DNA from 4 places in the Peribacillus sp. CSMR9 genome. Region 1 is predicted to be linked to each of the others. Evidence: riboswitches for the same ligand, from Rfam matches in the RefSeq annotation. Region 1 holds a riboswitch; each other region holds the start of a gene.
The links. Region 1 has a riboswitch for S-adenosylmethionine ahead of N9I19_RS15335 (5-methyltetrahydropteroyltriglutamate--homocysteine S-methyltransferase). Riboswitches for the same ligand answer to the same signal wherever they lie in the genome.
Positions count from the first base shown of each region.

Region 2: another riboswitch for S-adenosylmethionine. It lies ahead of mmuP (S-methylmethionine permease); the one in region 1 lies ahead of N9I19_RS15335 (5-methyltetrahydropteroyltriglutamate--homocysteine S-methyltransferase).
Region 3: another riboswitch for S-adenosylmethionine. It lies ahead of N9I19_RS03465 (bifunctional homocysteine S-methyltransferase/methylenetetrahydrofolate reductase); the one in region 1 lies ahead of N9I19_RS15335 (5-methyltetrahydropteroyltriglutamate--homocysteine S-methyltransferase).
Region 4: another riboswitch for S-adenosylmethionine. It lies ahead of N9I19_RS20175 (methionine biosynthesis PLP-dependent protein); the one in region 1 lies ahead of N9I19_RS15335 (5-methyltetrahydropteroyltriglutamate--homocysteine S-methyltransferase).

Region 1 is NZ_JAOPHO010000034.1:16,217-20,433, reverse strand. Features, by position in the region: gene N9I19_RS15350 (MIP/aquaporin family protein) at 1-406, opposite strand, end outside; gene N9I19_RS15345 (glycerol-3-phosphate responsive antiterminator) at 636-1,178, opposite strand; gene N9I19_RS15340 (hypothetical protein) at 1,333-1,761, opposite strand; SAM riboswitch class I at 1,937-2,038, shown strand; gene N9I19_RS15335 (5-methyltetrahydropteroyltriglutamate--homocysteine S-methyltransferase) at 2,348-3,451, shown strand; gene N9I19_RS15330 (ArsR/SmtB family transcription factor) at 3,663-3,965, shown strand; gene N9I19_RS15325 (MFS transporter) at 4,121-4,217, shown strand, end outside.
Region 2 is NZ_JAOPHO010000066.1:7,757-11,973, forward strand. Features, by position in the region: gene mmuM (homocysteine S-methyltransferase) at 112-1,074, opposite strand; gene mmuP (S-methylmethionine permease) at 1,064-2,458, opposite strand; SAM riboswitch class I at 2,541-2,643, opposite strand; gene N9I19_RS20480 (flavin reductase family protein) at 2,804-3,412, opposite strand; gene N9I19_RS20485 (alpha/beta hydrolase) at 3,431-4,039, opposite strand; gene N9I19_RS20490 (ring-cleaving dioxygenase) at 4,039-4,217, opposite strand, start outside.
Region 3 is NZ_JAOPHO010000003.1:70,052-74,268, forward strand. Features, by position in the region: gene metH (methionine synthase) at 1-559, opposite strand, end outside; gene N9I19_RS03465 (bifunctional homocysteine S-methyltransferase/methylenetetrahydrofolate reductase) at 552-2,399, opposite strand; SAM riboswitch class I at 2,503-2,601, opposite strand; gene N9I19_RS03470 (MOSC domain-containing protein) at 2,713-3,363, opposite strand; gene ku (non-homologous end joining protein Ku) at 3,882-4,217, opposite strand, start outside.
Region 4 is NZ_JAOPHO010000063.1:9,405-13,621, reverse strand. Features, by position in the region: gene N9I19_RS20185 (hypothetical protein) at 1-103, opposite strand, end outside; gene fumC (class II fumarate hydratase) at 213-1,595, opposite strand; SAM riboswitch class I at 1,931-2,044, shown strand; gene N9I19_RS20175 (methionine biosynthesis PLP-dependent protein) at 2,132-3,244, shown strand; gene metC (cystathionine beta-lyase) at 3,241-4,217, shown strand, end outside.

The DNA of each region.
Region 1 (4,217 bases):
TTAATAGATTTGAAAAAGTATGTGGGATAGCCGGTGAGGTTGAAAACACACCAAGCTTTGTACCTGGATCCTCCGTAGCTTTCCAGTGAGGTAAATAATGTAGGAATACAAGAGTCGCACCTATAATTGCCCCTATCATTTGGGCCATGATGTACCCTGGCACATCAGCCCAAGGAAAATCTCCATTGATAGCTAATGCTACTGTAACAGCCGGGTTTAAATGTGCCCCGCTTATGGAACCCACTGCAAAGACACCCATTGTAACAGCCAGTCCCCACGCAATCGTGATGACAATCCAGCCAGCATCCTTGGCATAAGATCCTTTTAAGGAAGATCCCGCCCCAATGCCTGCACCAAATAAAATTAAAATCATCGTGCCTACTACTTCTCCCCAAAATGGAGTCATGAATAAAACCCCTCCCCTGATAAATTTTAAAAACCAAATAAAAAAGGAGATTCACAGCAGAAATATCCTCATAATAATAATGAGTATATCTGTTGTGAATCTCCTAGTCTCCGTCACATATATTAACTTATAATTTACAATATACTAGTTTGTGAAAACGCTGTCAATTATTTTGCGAGGAATTATTCTATTTTTCTGTAATTTTTTTCAACTTCCTCGTTCGACCCCATTAAACGATATCCCATAATTCAGTTTTGGAAGTGGTGATTGACGAAGCTCCAGCATCAAGGGCGTTCAGGACTTCATCCGAAGTACGTATGAGGCCGCCTGCAAAAATCGGTGTTTGTAATCGTTCCTTCACTTCCTTAATCATCCATGGCATGGCGCCCGGCAAAACTTCGATATAATCCGGCTTGGTTTTCTGCACCAGCTTATAACTTTTCTCCAGAGCATGTGAATCTATTAAAAAGATTCGCTGGATGGCAATGACCCCTTTTTGCTTCGCTTTCAAAATGACGCTTGATTTAGTCGATATCAACCCATATGGATTATACTCCTGGCAAATGAATTCTGTCGCATATTCATCACTTCTTATGCCATGGATCAAATCGACATGATAAATCATTTTCTTATTATGCTGCTTTGCCATCATACTTACGTTTTTCAATTGTGATATATGCAAATCAAGAAACACACCTATTTCATAGGAACTTTCTAAAAATCTTTCGAAATCCTTCATGCTTGCTGAAGCAGGCAAAATCTTCTGGTCCATTATTTCCCCCCTTATTTCCTGGAAAACTATAAGTAATTTAGTATATTTTATTGAGCTTGATTTATCAAACACATTGTGAGGTATGGCATTTCAACCTACCCTTACACTAACATACCTGGCATCCCCTTTAAATATTGTGGCTAAAAACGATCCATCATATTGAAAGTTTCATTTTCAATGCACCTTCGACCAGCTCATATGATTTAATTGTGCCAACGGGGATTTTTCTCACGATGTTCCAAGCATTAACATTCATTTTGATCGTTCTATTTTCGAATTCAAAAAATGGCGGTTTGTTAAATATCCTTTGGTTAATGAAATTCCTGTCAATAGGCTCCATTTCCACTAATTCAAATAAAATTGTTCTTTTTTCCACATGAAGCGGTTTTAATGTAATCCGGAAAGCTACGTTTTTCTTTAACATCATTTTTTTCACTTCCATCGTTCCGGAAAGCACTATATGCTTTGGCGTAATCTCGACTTTAATATCCTGACCATATGATTTCATTCTTAAGATTTTCTCTATCATGGCTTCAGTTACCGTTATCGGTATGCCATTTTTGAATGGACTGAATGTACTCATCCTTGCATTCCCCTCCTGCCGCTCAAATGAAACGTCGGTTATAGCATATGCCGGGTTCCCTGATGTAGTTAACATTTCAGCCCATATTAATAATCGGTATATTCGAAATCTTCCACCTTCATTACTTGACCTTTATAAAAACTACCTGTATAGTCTTAATTAATTTAATAGACAACTCTTATCCAGAGAGGTGGAGGGACTGGCCCTTTGATGCCTCAGCAACAGACTGATCATGTACTGTGCTAATTCCAGAAGTGTAGAAACTTGAAGATAAGAAGAGTATATAGCTTTGCTGCCAACACCTCTTCTTATTTTTAAGAAGAGGTGTTTTATTTTTAGGCTGTTTTCACATACTTTGTTGCTATTTACCAGGTAGTGAGTTGTGGTTGATTTCCCCTCCAGATGCTCGCTTTCCGCGGGGCGGGCGGTGAGCCTCCTCGGCGTAAACGCCTGTGGGGTCTCACCTGTCCCGCTGCTCCCGCAGGAGTCTCGAACTTCCGCTCCAATCAACCTTAAATAGTTTCGTTTTAAAAACAACAATCTTTACGAAAAGAGCCTATTTTTAAAAGGAAAGAAGGAATGCAACATGTCAATCACATTAACGAAGGCACCATTCAGGGCCGATCACGTCGGAAGTTTATTAAGACCTGAACGTTTACATATTGCCAGAAAGCAATTTAAGGAAGGTACCATTTCAGCAGAGCGGCTTCGTGAAGTTGAAACCGAAGAAATCAATCGGATTGTCGAAAAACAAATTGAAGTTGGATTAGAGGCCGTGACGGATGGTGAGTTCAGACGAACATGGTGGCACTTTGACTTCCTCGAACATTTAAATGGCATCGAGGGATATGTGACTGAAAAAGGTCTCACATTCGATGGTGTGGAAACAGAGAGATATAACGTTCGCAATACCGGGAAGGTTTCATTCAATCCTGAACATCCCTTCATTCGCGATTTCATTGAATTGAACAAAATCGTGAACGGACGCGCCGTTGCCAAGCAAACCATTCCCAGTCCGAATCAATTATTTGCTGTAGGCATTCATAATAAAGACATCTACCCTGATATTGAAGACTATGCTAATGATATCATCAAAGCGTATCAGCATGCTTTGAAGGCTTTTTATGAAGCAGGTGTACGTTATCTTCAATTGGATGATGTATATATTGCCAGACTTTCAGCTCCAGACTTCCAGTTCAAAGATGGAAAATATACGAGGGAACAATTAATCGATCTTGCACTTCGCGTAATTAATGGCGCATTGGAAGGCAAACCAGAAGACCTTGTCGTCACTACACACCTATGTCGTGGGAACTACCAGTCGACTTGGGCGTTTGAAGGAAGCTATGCCCGTATCGCCCCAACTTTATTGGCAAAAGAAACAGTGGATGGATTTTTCTTGGAATATGATGATCAACGCTCAGGAGATTTCAAGCCATTGGAATACATTCCAAATGGCGGTGCACGGGTCGTACTGGGTGTCGTCACTTCAAAAAATGGAGAAATCGAAGACAAGGAAGCTGTTAAGGCACGCATTGAAGAAGCCTCGCACTTCGTTCCTCTCGAACAATTATGCTTAAGTCCACAATGCGGCTTCGCCTCCACCCATCACGGCAACAAGCTGACCGAAGAACAGCAATGGGAAAAGCTGAAATTCGTCGTTGATGTAGCAAAAGAAGTATGGAAATGATTTTTTAGCGGAGACTTTAATTCTGATTTACAGGATTTGAACAACCTAATCGGCCCGCACTGATAAGGGAGCCGATTAGGTTCTTGCAATAATACATTTCCATTCCTTTAATGACTCTTTAGATAACGGTATCAAGTTTTGCTATTTATGAAACTAACGATGAATGATAAAACCATTTGACATATCGATAATTCTCGATATAATGAAATGTATGAAAACAATCGAGATATTTAAAGCATTATCCAATGAATCCAGGTTGCAAATCTTACAATGGCTCAAGGCGCCTGAACTCCACTTCACCCCTCATGAGGGAATAGACATGAAGGAAACCGGCGTTTGCGTAAGTCAGATTACCGAAAAATTAAACATGACCCAGTCCACGGCCTCTCAATACCTCTCGATGCTTCTTAGAGCAGGATTGATTAAAACGGAGCGGATAGGAAAGTTTACGTATTACAAACGAGATGAAGAGGCAATCTCAAAAATTACTGATTTCTTGAAAGAAGAAGTATGAAAATGAACCTGATCCGTACCTTAGAGGGTTGGGTTCATTTTTCTCTCTAACATTTCGATATTTCGCGATATGTTTATTTTTTATTCATACATATTAACATATTGCGATATGTCTTTATATAAAATTAATAATCATTAATGAGGAGTGAATCTATTTTGCTTAATACATGGAAAATTTACATGTTAGCGATTATCAGTTTTTTAGTAGGAACATCCGAATTCATCATATCCGGAATTTTGGATAAGATTGCGG
Region 2 (4,217 bases), on a different contig from region 1:
AACGTCCAAATCGGACGTTCCCATATTTTATAGCTGAAAACAACAATACCACTTAACAAAGCCCTGTTTTTTATATAATGATTATTAAAAACAGTTGATATAGGAATAAAGCTATGAGGATACCACTTCGGAAGGTCGCCACTTTCTTGAAATCTCTTCAATATGATGAGGTGCCGTTCTGCAGCATCCTCCGATTAAACGTGCCCCAGCATGGTGCCATTCTTCAGATTTTTGTTCGAGCGTGTTACATGATTCTTGACCATGCCATGTTTTAGTTTGTGGATCATAGGTTTCACCAGAATTCGGATAAACTATAATTGGTTTTTTTGTGTTCGCACTTAACACCTTGATGGCGTCCGTGACAACTGATACTGGTGCACAGTTAATACCGATCGCTGCAATTTGCTCACTGTCCTCAAAGAACTTTGCACAATCCTCCAGCAATGTACCGTCACTTATTGCTTTCTCATTTTTCAAAGAAAAGGATAGCCAAGCATATACTTCTGGATAATCTTTCAATAATGAATTCAATACTTTTGCTTCTTGCAGGGATGGAATCGTTTCAAATGCTAAAAGGTCAGCACCTGCTTCAATCAAAGCTGATATTCTTATTCGATGAAATTCTGCTAAAGTTTCATCTGAAACACCATAGTTTCCTACATATTCTGAACCATCAGCGAGGTAAGCCCCATAGGGTCCTACTGATGCAGAAACCAATGGCTTAGGTCTGTTCGTTTGCGTCTCTTCCTTCCAAAAATCATCTCTCGCTCTTCTTGCGAGAAACACCGTTTTCTGAATTAACTTCAGGGCCTCTTTTTCTTGTATTCCACGCAGGGAGAAACCTTCAACAGTAGCTTGGTAGCTTGCAGTTATCGCACAGTCCGCTCCTGCACGGAAATAGTCAGTGTGAACCCGATAAATCACCTCTGGATTTTCAAGTAATACACGGGCAGACCACAGCGGATCGTCCAAATCACACCCATACCGCTCAAGCTCTGTAGCTAAAGCTCCGTCCAGAATCATGACTGAATGTTCTCGTAAAATAGCGTCAATTGGGTTAATTTTATTCTTCAAGATCTACGCCTCTTTTCTTTGAAGTTTGTGTTACATAATAACTTCCATAGCAAAACAAAATAAATGGAATACCACAATAAAGCGCAATCCGTTGTGTAGGATCAAATGCAATTCCTATACAAGAAGCAAGACAAAGCATGAAAGAAATGATTGGTACAAGCGGATATAATGGTGTACGATAAGCCAAGTCATTTACTGAATTTCCTTCTCTTATAAATCGTCTCCGAAATAGGAACTGTGAAGCGCTAATACTCATCCAAACTACAACCACGGCCAGACCCGAAATGGACACAAGCACTATATATACAGTATCCGGTGCAATAACACTAGAGAACAGGGCTAAACCACCGCCCAACATACTGAAAATGACTGAATATATCGGAACACCTCGTTTTGTTAATATTGCGAATATTGGTGATATGGTTTTCTTATCTGCAAGTGACCAAAGCATTCTGGAAGAGGCATATAGACCTGAGTTTGCAGCAGACAAAATGGCAGTTAAAATAACAAAGTTCATAATATCCGCTGCATACGGCACTCCAATTCGTTCAAGAACGGCCACAAAGGGGCTTTCTAATACGCCTGCATCCGAAATAGGCAATAATGCGGATAATACAACGATGGTTCCTACAAAAAAGATAATCAATCTCCACAATGTCAGACGAATTGCCTTTGGTATCGTTTTTTCTGGATTCACAGTTTCTCCAGCTGCAATTCCGATTAATTCAGTTCCAGAAAATGCAAAATTCACTGCAAGCATCGTCATGATAATGGCAAAAGCACCATTAGGAAATAACCCTGCACTTATAAAATTGGAATATAGCGGTGCTGATTGAGAGTTAGTCATTGGAATATAACCTACCATTGCAGCAACTCCCAAAATAATAAATATCACGATCGCAATTACCTTTATTGACGCAAACCAAAATTCAGATTCAGCGAAAAACTTGACAGTCAGCGCATTTAATACAAAAACCAAAATGGCAAATAGAGCACTCCAAATCCAGACATTGATTGATGGATACCATCTCTGCATCAACAATCCAGCGGCCGTGAATTCCGAACCTAGTGCAACAGTCCAAGTTAGCCAATACAACCAGGCTACTGTATACCCTGTCCCAGGTCCAATGTATTTGGCTGCATAGCTATGAAACGCACCTGTCTCGGGCATATGTACTGCCAGTTCACCTAAACATAGCATGACCAGATAAACCACTAGTGCCCCTATCAGATACGAAAGGATAGTGCCAAACGGGCCAGCCTGTTGAATCGTATAACCCGTACTTAAGAATAAACCAGTTCCAATCACCCCCCCAAGCGATAGCATGATTAAATGCCGTGCTTTCATTTCCCGTTGAAATTCATGCTTCCTTTTGTTCTCCATTCATACTCCCCTTCATCCTGCATCCAGAAAAAACGAAAACGCACTCTAATAAGAGTGCGTTACTGACAAATAAAAACGTAGGGTCTCATCTATCAGGGTTTCACCCCCTGGAATTAGCACAGTGTCGTAGTAGACCTGTTGCTGAGGTTTCATTGGGCCAGTCCCTCCACCTCTCTGGATAAGAAATTTATTTTTTTATTACTTTATCAATCTATGAAAAAATTGTCAAGTATTTGTTTTGGATTGTAAAGACTTACTTTTTTGCGGGCAAGTCGCTCAAGACTTGGAGATAACGGAAGATAGAAAAAAAAAGACGACATCTTTTTAAAGGTGTCGCCACAATTCTTAAGGACGTTCCAATTCAAATAATTCTCCTAGTTTTGTATAAGTATGACCCGCTAATCTTGCGACAGGTTTTAGCCCATTCTGGTCTATTCGGCCATTATGGTAAATATCTTGCTCTATATGATAGCAGACTATTTTCCCTATCAATAAATCACAACCGGGTTTATTCTGGGAACCTGCCAATGGTATCGCATGCTCTAATATGCACTCAAAGCGTACCTTTGCTTCTTGCAATCCTGGTACGGATACCTTATCACTGACAGCTGGCGTGAAATTGGTAAGACCCAATTCACTTTCGTCAGATGGGAGTTCCTTCGCCGTTCGATTTGCATCAGCTACATTATTCTCATCAGTGATATGAACAACGAATTCACCTGTTTGAATTGCATTTCGAGCCGTGTCCTTTGAAACTCCTTCTTTCCGTTGAACAGAAATGGAAATCATTGGAGGATTCGAACTGACTATGTTAAAAAAGCTGAACGGCGCTATATTGATTGTACCGGTTTCGGATTGTGTCGTAACCAAGGCTATAGGTCTCGGTATAATGCTTCCGGTCAAAAACTTATAATTATCCCGTTCAGTAAGACTTTCAGGATTAACAGAAATCATCTTCATTCCCTCTCATTCTTATAAAAAGTTCTTTTGAAACCATGAACCCGCTGCCTCAACCTCTGAACGTGTTAACTGATGACCGTAATTTCCCCATTGAACATCCACTGTAGCACCAGCTTGCAGTAAAAGTTGATTAAGTTCATCAGTTTCTGCTGCCGGGCAAATCGGATCGTTTTTACCTGCAGCAATAAATACAGGTATATCCGAAAGGGACGGCAAAGCAATCCCTCTTCTAGGCACCATGGGATGATGAAGAATCGCTCCTTGTAATGCCACTTCGAAATGGAACAGCAAACTTGCCGCTATATTTGCACCATTGGAATAACCTAATGCTACCACTCTTTCACGGTCGAAGTCATATTTTTTGGACGCTGATTCCAAGAAGTCATAAAGCTCCTTCGTACGAAAGATCAAATCTTCTTCATCAAAAACCCCTTCGGATAACCGGCGGAAAAAACGGGGCATTCCGTTTTCAAGTACATTTCCCCGTACGCTCAATACAGATGATCCCGGTGAAACCATTTCCGCTAATGGCAAGAGATCTGTTTCCGTTCCTCCAGTGCCATGTAAAAGCAAAAGCAATGGCGCTTCTGGATTACTTCCTTTTTGAAAAATATGCTTCATCATTTATCCTCCTCCAGTACTCTCGGCACTGCCGGCAGTAACGTTTTCTCCATGATTCCCCTTTTTTCTTCCAGCCATGGCGGCAGCATTAATTTACTACCCATCGTTTCCTTCGTTTCATCATGAGCGAAGCCAGGTGGATCTGTGGCAACTTCAAAAAGTATACCTCCATCTTCCC
Region 3 (4,217 bases), on a different contig from region 1:
CTTTTCCTGTTTTAGCGAAGGCTGCTTTGATTCCAGAAAAGGCAGCCTTGACATTAAGCATATCCTGACAGGTTTCCACCAATAGCAAGTCCACCCCACCATCCAAGAGACCAAGTGCCTGTTCTTCATAGGAATCGGTTAAAATATCAAAAGTCGTTCCCCCTGTTACGGAAAGCGTTTTTGTAGTGGGACCCATCGAGCCAGCCACATATCTTGGCCAATCTTCATTTGAATACTTTTCACATGCTTTAACGGCAAGCTCGGCTGAAATTTTATTAAGCTTGTAAGCGATTGTGCTTATTTGGTATTCTTCAAGCACGATGCTTGTCGCTCCGAAGGTATTTGTTTCAATGATATCAGCACCTGCTGCTAAATATTTTTCATGGATGGATTGGATGATTTCTGGTTGTGTCAGTGATAAATACTCATTGCAGCCCTCGAATTGCTCCCCGCCAAAATCCTCTGCTGTTAAATTCTCCGCTTGGAGCATGGTCCCCATCGCTCCATCAAGAAGGAGAATCTTAGTACCCAACTGTTCTTGAATCGCTTTTTTATTCATGTACTGCCACCTCTGATGTTTGTTTACTATCGACTTTTCTAATATATTTCGTAAGTTCCGCCGTCATTTCATAGCGAAGGAACGGAGTGATTAAATATATGCCCTTGAATTTTTCCCTTGCAGCGTCCACTAGCTCTCGTGCGATATTCACCCCTTCAATCCTTGACTTTACAGGGTCATCCCCCGCTAAAGCCATAGCCCTTCTAACATTATCAGGCAATTTGATGCCTGGGATCTCATTATGGATGAATTCGGCGTTCCGTGTGCTTGTCAAGGGCATGATACCGATGAAAATCGGGGTCTCTAAATGTTTTGTAGCTTCATATACCTCTTCAATCTGCTCCACCGAATAAATTGGCTGTGTTAAAAAGGATTGAGCACCACATGCAATCTTCTTTTCCATTCTCTGAACAGCCTTATCCAGATATTTCACATTGGGATTAAACGCGGCGGCAATTTTAAAATTTGCCCGTTGGCCCAAACTTTGACCGGAATAGGAAAGACCTTCATTAAATTGTTTGACCATACTTATCAGGTCAAACGAAGATAAATCATAAACCGAAGTGGCACCTGGGAAGTCCCCAATTTTAGAAGGATCTCCGGTGATGATCAATAACTCATTCAGCCCCACTGTCTGCAGACCCATTAAATGTGACTGCAGGCCAATTAAATTTCGATCCCGGCATGTTATATGCACCATCGGCGTTACATTCAATTGGGTCTTCAGTAAATTAGCCAGTGCATCATTCGATATCCTTGGTGAAGCAAGTGAATTATCCGCTAATGTAATTGAATCGACCCCTGCTTTTTTCAAAACCTCAGCACCAGTCATGAAACTCTCTATTCCCAACTTTTTCGGTGGATCAAGTTCAACTAGTATCGTCCTTTCAGTTTTGGCCTTTTCGTAAAGTGGGATTTCCAACTCTCTATCAATCACTTCAATTATTTCTATTTCACGGATTTTAGTAATTTTCTCTTTTACTGGTACCAAACTTCCAATTGCATTCTTTACAGCTTGAATATGCAAAGGCGTCGTTCCACAGCAGCCTCCTATGATCGTGGCACCTTGCTCACGCAGCTCGAGGGCACTTGAACCGAAATATTCCGGCACAGCTTTATAGACAAGCCTTCCATCCACATAATCCGGAAGGCTGGCATTAGGATAAATGGCAATCGACGCTTGCTTTGGTAAACTTACTTCTTCCAAGGCCCTAATCATATGATGTGGACCGAGACGGCAATTCACCCCAACAACATCGGCACCCAATTGCTCAAGTTTTTGAAAGGCTTCATTTAAATGGATTCCATTTTGAAGATTACCCAGTTCATGCATCGAAACATTTGCGATGATCGGCAGTCCAGTTTCATTTTTAACGATTTGCAGGACGGTTTCAAGTTCTTCCAGGTCATAGAATGTTTCTAGGAGAATCCCATCAGGATTTTCCATCAGCAGACTGTATAGCTGTTCTCGAAAACCTCGCTTTATCTCTTCAATGCTTAAATCCGATTTCCTGATACTCCGCTGTGCCCCTATGGTACCGAAGACATATGCCTTTCCTTTTGCCGCTTTTTTAGCAAGGATGACTCCCTGGCGATTGATTCTGCTTACTTCATCTTCTAGTCCATGGCGTTTCAATTTGTTGAAGTTGGCACCGTAGGTATTCGATTGAAGGATATCTGCACCAGCTTCCAAATAGGCACGGTGGATGGACACTATTTGATCTGGGTTCGTACAGTTTAATTCCTCATAACATTGATCGATGCCATTAGAGTACAGTAAGGTCCCCATTGCCCCTTCCCCAACCAGCATTCTTTCTTTCACTTCTTTACGAAAATTCATCATTACATCCTCTCTCAAAAACAATCCTGTTTTTGTCGTTTTCTATGAGTATGAGAGAAAAGAAAAAAAACCTTCTCAAAGAAGAAGGTTTTTTGAAACATTCTCCTCATCTATCAAGCTCTGCTTGTTGGATTTAGCACCTTTGCCTAAGCTGGTTGCTGAGGTTTCTTCGGGCCAGTCCCTCCACCTCTCTCGATAAGATCCATTTATATAATTTTCACAAGATTTCAAAATTTGATTATATTTAATTTACATTAATAATCTGTCAATTTCAATACCTGATCGTCATTTTTTTCACTTTTGCAAAAATCATTCAATCTTTTGCAGCTTGAATTCTCTTTAATATCCTTTGTTTCCAGTCTTCCGCTAACGAATCCAGTTTGAGTAAAGCGTTTGCGCCTTCCAGCCCATCTCGTTTATGAAGGATCACCTCTGCTGCATAATGAACTGAAATTTTTTCTTGCAAACGATCTATTAGCACGATTTCGTTTTGTTTATTTATCGTTCCTTCTTGAAGTACTTTTGCAAAATAACCAGTGAAACTCGTTTTTAGCACGAGTTCCAAAAACTTAGGTTCTTGATTGAAGTGGGAAATGGTCGAACAAGGAATCCTCCCCTGGTTAATTTGAACAATCACTTCGCCTATTTGATAAATATCGCCGATATATGTTGATACTTCCGTCATCCCCGCTATGGTTAAATTTTCACCGAATGCAGGGATATCCAGCTTTTTAGAGAATTTTTCATTCCATAATGAATAATGCTCAAAGGGGTAAAAGCACAAAGCCCGATCAGGACCTCCATGGAACTTTATATTACCTACCCCATCACCAATTATGCCAGATCTAGTTACTGTCACATTATCCCGTGCTTGTTTATCCATGGCTGAAAAGATATCGATATTCGAAAAATTTTCCTGTTTGGGCCTTCCGGCATGAAGCGATTTGATTTTTCCATTTTCCATTTTTAACATCATCTTCCGTTCATTTTAATTTATATCATCCCATATGTTTAAATTATACTAAAAATCCATTTTTTCTGTAATTATTTATGAGAAAATAGTGGATCGGAACATACAAAATCCCCCATGATCCGTTAAGCGGTCGAATATCATTGATTTCCAGAAAAAATCATAGGATAGTTTAGTAATTTTGTTGCTATTTCAGAATTAAATATGGTAGAATATGAACACAATATATAGTCGAAAACTACAACCGTTCGCCTATATGTTGATTTTCACGATTGAATTCCTCATTGTCGCTCTTTAGGGAGCGAATTTTTTTGCCTTCATTTGCATCCACTATTTTCTTTTAATCCCATTAATCGGATCACATCTTGATCCAATACCTATTTGTACATGCATTACTTATGTAATTTTAACGAATTATTTCTTTGTAAAGTCTTTCATAATCTTGCCATTCCCTTTGTTAAAACGAGCAAAAAGCCGAGCGACATAATGCGTCTTCCGCTCAGCTTCCTGTTTTATGCTTGTTTCTTTTTTTTCGGTGCCGCTTTCTTTCGGGTCGTCTTTTTCTTTTCCGGTTCATCATGTTTCGTTCGGTCAATGGATGCCTGTAAAGCCTCCATTAAATCTGTTACATTGTTGGAAACTGGCTCTTTTGTTTTGGCTGTAATCGTCGTTTGTCCCGTTTTCTTCGATTCAATCAATTCAAGTAATGCGGTTCGATAGTCATCTGTGTATTTTGCCGGATCGAAAGTAGTCGTTAATTGATCTATCAATAACACGGCAGTATCTATTTCCTTTTTTACAATGGTATCATTAGCAGGGATATTCGGTACATCCGCTGTTGAGCGAAC
Region 4 (4,217 bases), on a different contig from region 1:
CAGCGTAATCCATGAATTTCCCTTTATCATCAAGATCACTGCTGCACTCCGGGCAATTTACATGAATTTTTCTTAGACCGTTGCAAAGCGGGCATAAAGACATTGTTTTTCCTCCTGTCCCCGATACTTATGATTTCATTATTTGCTGATTCCATTATTTTAACATATGGGAACACCCTCCCTAAAACCAACGGGAGGGCACTCCTATGCAATTATTTATTAACCATGTCAGCAGGATCTACCCATGCTTTGAATTCAGCTTCCGTCAGGAATTCTAATTTCAACGCCGCTTCTTTTAACGTAGAGTTGTCCTTGAATGCAGTTTTGGCGATCTTGGCTGCTTTTTCATAACCAATATGCGGGTTCAATGCTGTTACCAACATAAGTGAACGGTCTACATTTTCTTTGATTTTATCTTCATTTGCAGTGATGCCAACTGCACAATTAATGTTGAAAGAGTGAATGCCTTCCGTCAATAATTTCACCGTTTGCAGGAAGTTATAGATGATGACTGGTTTGAATACATTCAGTTCAAAGTTACCTTGGCTTGCTGCAAAGCCAATCGTAGCATCGTTACCCACGATTTGTGTCGCAATCATGGTAAGCGCTTCACTTTGTGTAGGATTGACTTTACCTGGCATGATGGAGCTGCCTGGCTCGTTTTCAGGAATGGCAATTTCGCCGATTCCGCTTCTAGGGCCACTTGCCAGCCATCTGACATCGTTCGCAATTTTCATTAAATCCGCTGCCAATGCTTTCAACGCACCGTGTGCGTAGACGATTTCGTTATGGCTTGTCAATGCATGGAACTTATTATCCGAAGTGACGAAGGGATGTCCTGTATCTGCTGCAATTTGTTTGGCCGAAAGTCCTGGGAATTCTTTTTTTGTATTGATTCCCGTTCCTACAGCCGTTCCGCCTAGGGCCAGGTTCAATAATTTTTGGCTGCTTTCCTGAATCATCGCGAGATCTTTATCGAGCATCGCTTTCCAACCGGAAATTTCTTGTCCCAAAGTCAGTGGTGTTGCATCTTGAAGATGTGTCCGGCCAATTTTCACGACATCCCAAAATTCTTTTTCTTTTGAATCGAAAGTATCACGAAGTGCTTTGATGGCAGGAACCAATTTTTCAGCGACTTCCATAAAGGCTGCAATATGCATGGCGGTCGGGAAAGTATCATTGGAGCTTTGTGCCTTGTTAACGTCATCATTCGGGTGAAGGGTTTCGGATTCACCATTTTCTTTTAACCATTCATTCCCTTTGTTAGCGACCACTTCATTCACGTTCATATTACTTTGCGTACCGCTTCCCGTTTGCCAAACTACAAGTGGGAAATGTTCATCAAGCGTACCTTCAAGGATTTCGTCGCAAATCTTAACGATGGCATTCTTTTTAACCTCCGAAAGATCGCCAAGATCAAAGTTCACCTTTGCCGCAGCTTGTTTAACGTATGCAAATGCACGAACTAATTCAATCGGCATTTTTTCGTTACCGATTTTGAAATTGTTACGGCTTCTCTCCGTTTGTGCACCCCAATATTTATCGGCAGGAACTTTCACTTCACCCATCGTATCTCGTTCGATTCTGTATTCCATGTGTTCTCCTCCTATTGTTTGCACTATTCATCGAAGACATATGTATATGAAATGAATAATGTCATATTATTCTTTCTCTCTATACATTGTACAAACTTTATTTTTTTAATGCAAAAATAACCGGCCAAGCCTCCCCCTTTTTCTTTAAAATCCATTTAATATCGTGTTTATCCCTGGACCCATGCAAATTTTGGATATTCTTTTTAGACACATAAAGTGTTGACACCGCTAGTCTCCAATTGCCCTATTCATGAAAATCAAAGCACTATCATCCAAAATGTTCTTGACAGTATTTTATATATATAGTAAATTCAAAAGAAATTGAATAATCTAAACTCTTATCGAGAGAGGTAGAGGGAATGGCCCGATGACACCTCAGCAACCTTCATTTGTTTCAAACCAATGAAAAGGTGCTAATTCCACAAGTTTGTGAACTTGGAAGATAAGAAGAATGACTCGTCCCTATTTAATCAAAGTCTTCTTCTTAAAGAAGACTTTTTTTTATTTTATTTAACTAAAAAGGAGCAGTGAAAACTATGTACAAAACTGAAACATATCTTGCTCAATTAGGAAATCGCAGTGAAACGGCGACAGGAACAGTCAATCCGCCAGTATACTTTTCAACAGCTTTTCGCCATGAAGGAATCGGCCAATCGACTGGATTTGATTATACAAGGACAGGTAATCCTACACGCCAACTATTGGAACGATCCATCGCCGATCTGGAAAAAGGCGACCAAGGGTATGCCTGCAGTTCAGGAATGGCAGCCATTTCTACTATACTGGCCTTATTTAAATCAGATGATGCATGGATTGTCAGCGAAGATCTTTATGGCGGTACATATCGTCTGTTGGAACAAGGGTTTAAGAAATGGGGATTGAAGTGCGACTATGTGAACACTTGTTGTTTGGAGGATATTGAAAAAGCCATCACTCCTCACACGAAAGCCATCTTCATCGAAACTCCCACTAACCCTCTAATGCAGCAAACGGACATTAGCGCCGTTGCAGCATTGGCCAAACGATTTAATTTATTGTTAATCGTTGATAACACCTTTTACACGCCTCTTATTCAACAACCCATCCTGCTTGGAGCAGATATTGTGATCCACAGTGCAACCAAGTATCTCGGTGGTCATAATGATGTGCTCGCTGGACTGATCGTTGCTAGCGGCGCTGAATTATGTGATGCACTTGCCTTCCATCATAATGGCATGGGAGCTGTCTTGAGCCCCTTTGATTCCTGGCTGTTGATGCGCGGAATGAAAACCCTGGCATTGCGGATGGAACGTCATGAAAAGAATGCCAAGATACTTGTAGATTACTTGTCGGAACATGATTGTGTTACAGATGTATTGTATCCCGGTAGAGGAGGCATGATTTCATTCCGTATCATTGATGAAGCGGCGGTCAACCCATTTTTACAATCACTCTCATTGATTTCGTTTGCAGAAAGCCTTGGAGGGGTTGAAAGCTTCATCACCTATCCTGCTACACAAACACATGCCGATATACCGCTTGAAGTCAGAACGGCGAACGGGGTTTGCAATCGCCTGCTGCGCTTCTCCGTCGGCATTGAAGACAGCGAAGATTTGATCCAGGACTTACAGCAAGCATTCGCACATGTAAAAAGGGAGGCACTACGATGACCACTCATGATTTCAGCTTTGAAACCAAATTACTTCATAATCAACATAAATTCGATCCTGCAACAGGCGGTGTGAGCGTCCCCATTCAGCACGCATCCACTTTCCATCAATCCGATATCGATCAATTCGGCAAATATGATTACAGCAGAAGCGGGAACCCAACTCGCGGAGCACTGGAAGATATCATTGCCGAACTTGAGGAAGGCACTCACGGTTTTGCCTTTTCATCAGGTATGGCAGCCATTTCAACAGCTTTCCTGCTGTTGTCTGCCGGAGACCATATCGTCATTTCCGAAGATGTGTATGGCGGTACGTTCAGGATGGTCACAAACGTTTTGACGCGTTTCAATATTGAGCATACATTCGTTGACATGACGGACCTTGAAAGCATTAAAGCGGCCATTCAGCCAAATACGAGAGCCATATACATCGAAACGCCTTCAAATCCATTACTTAAAGTGACCGATATTAAAGCAGTATGTGATATCGCGAAAAAAGCCGGTGCCTTAAGTTTTGTTGATAATACATTCTTGACCCCAGCATTACAAAAACCACTGAATCTGGGCGCTGATGTTGTCCTTCATAGCGCAACGAAATTTTTATCCGGTCATAGTGATGTGATAGCTGGACTAGCCGTAGTAAAAGATCCGGATTTGGCAGTAAGACTCGGTTCCCTCCAAAACTCCTTTGGAGCGGTTCTTGGTGTACAGGACGCCTGGCTTGTAATGAGAGGTCTGAAAACCTTGTCCGTTAGAATGGAACACTCCCAAAAAGGGGCAGAAAAGATTGCCGCCTACTTAAATGAGCAGCCTTTGGTGAAAAAGGTTTATTATCCTGGCCTGGCCGATCATCCACAGCACGAAATCCAGCAAGGCCAGTCGCTTGGTGCAGGGGCGGTCCTATCATTTGAATTGGAAAGCGAAGAAGTCTTCCGCTCTTTCGTGAACACTGTCGAGCTTCCTGTCTTTGCCGT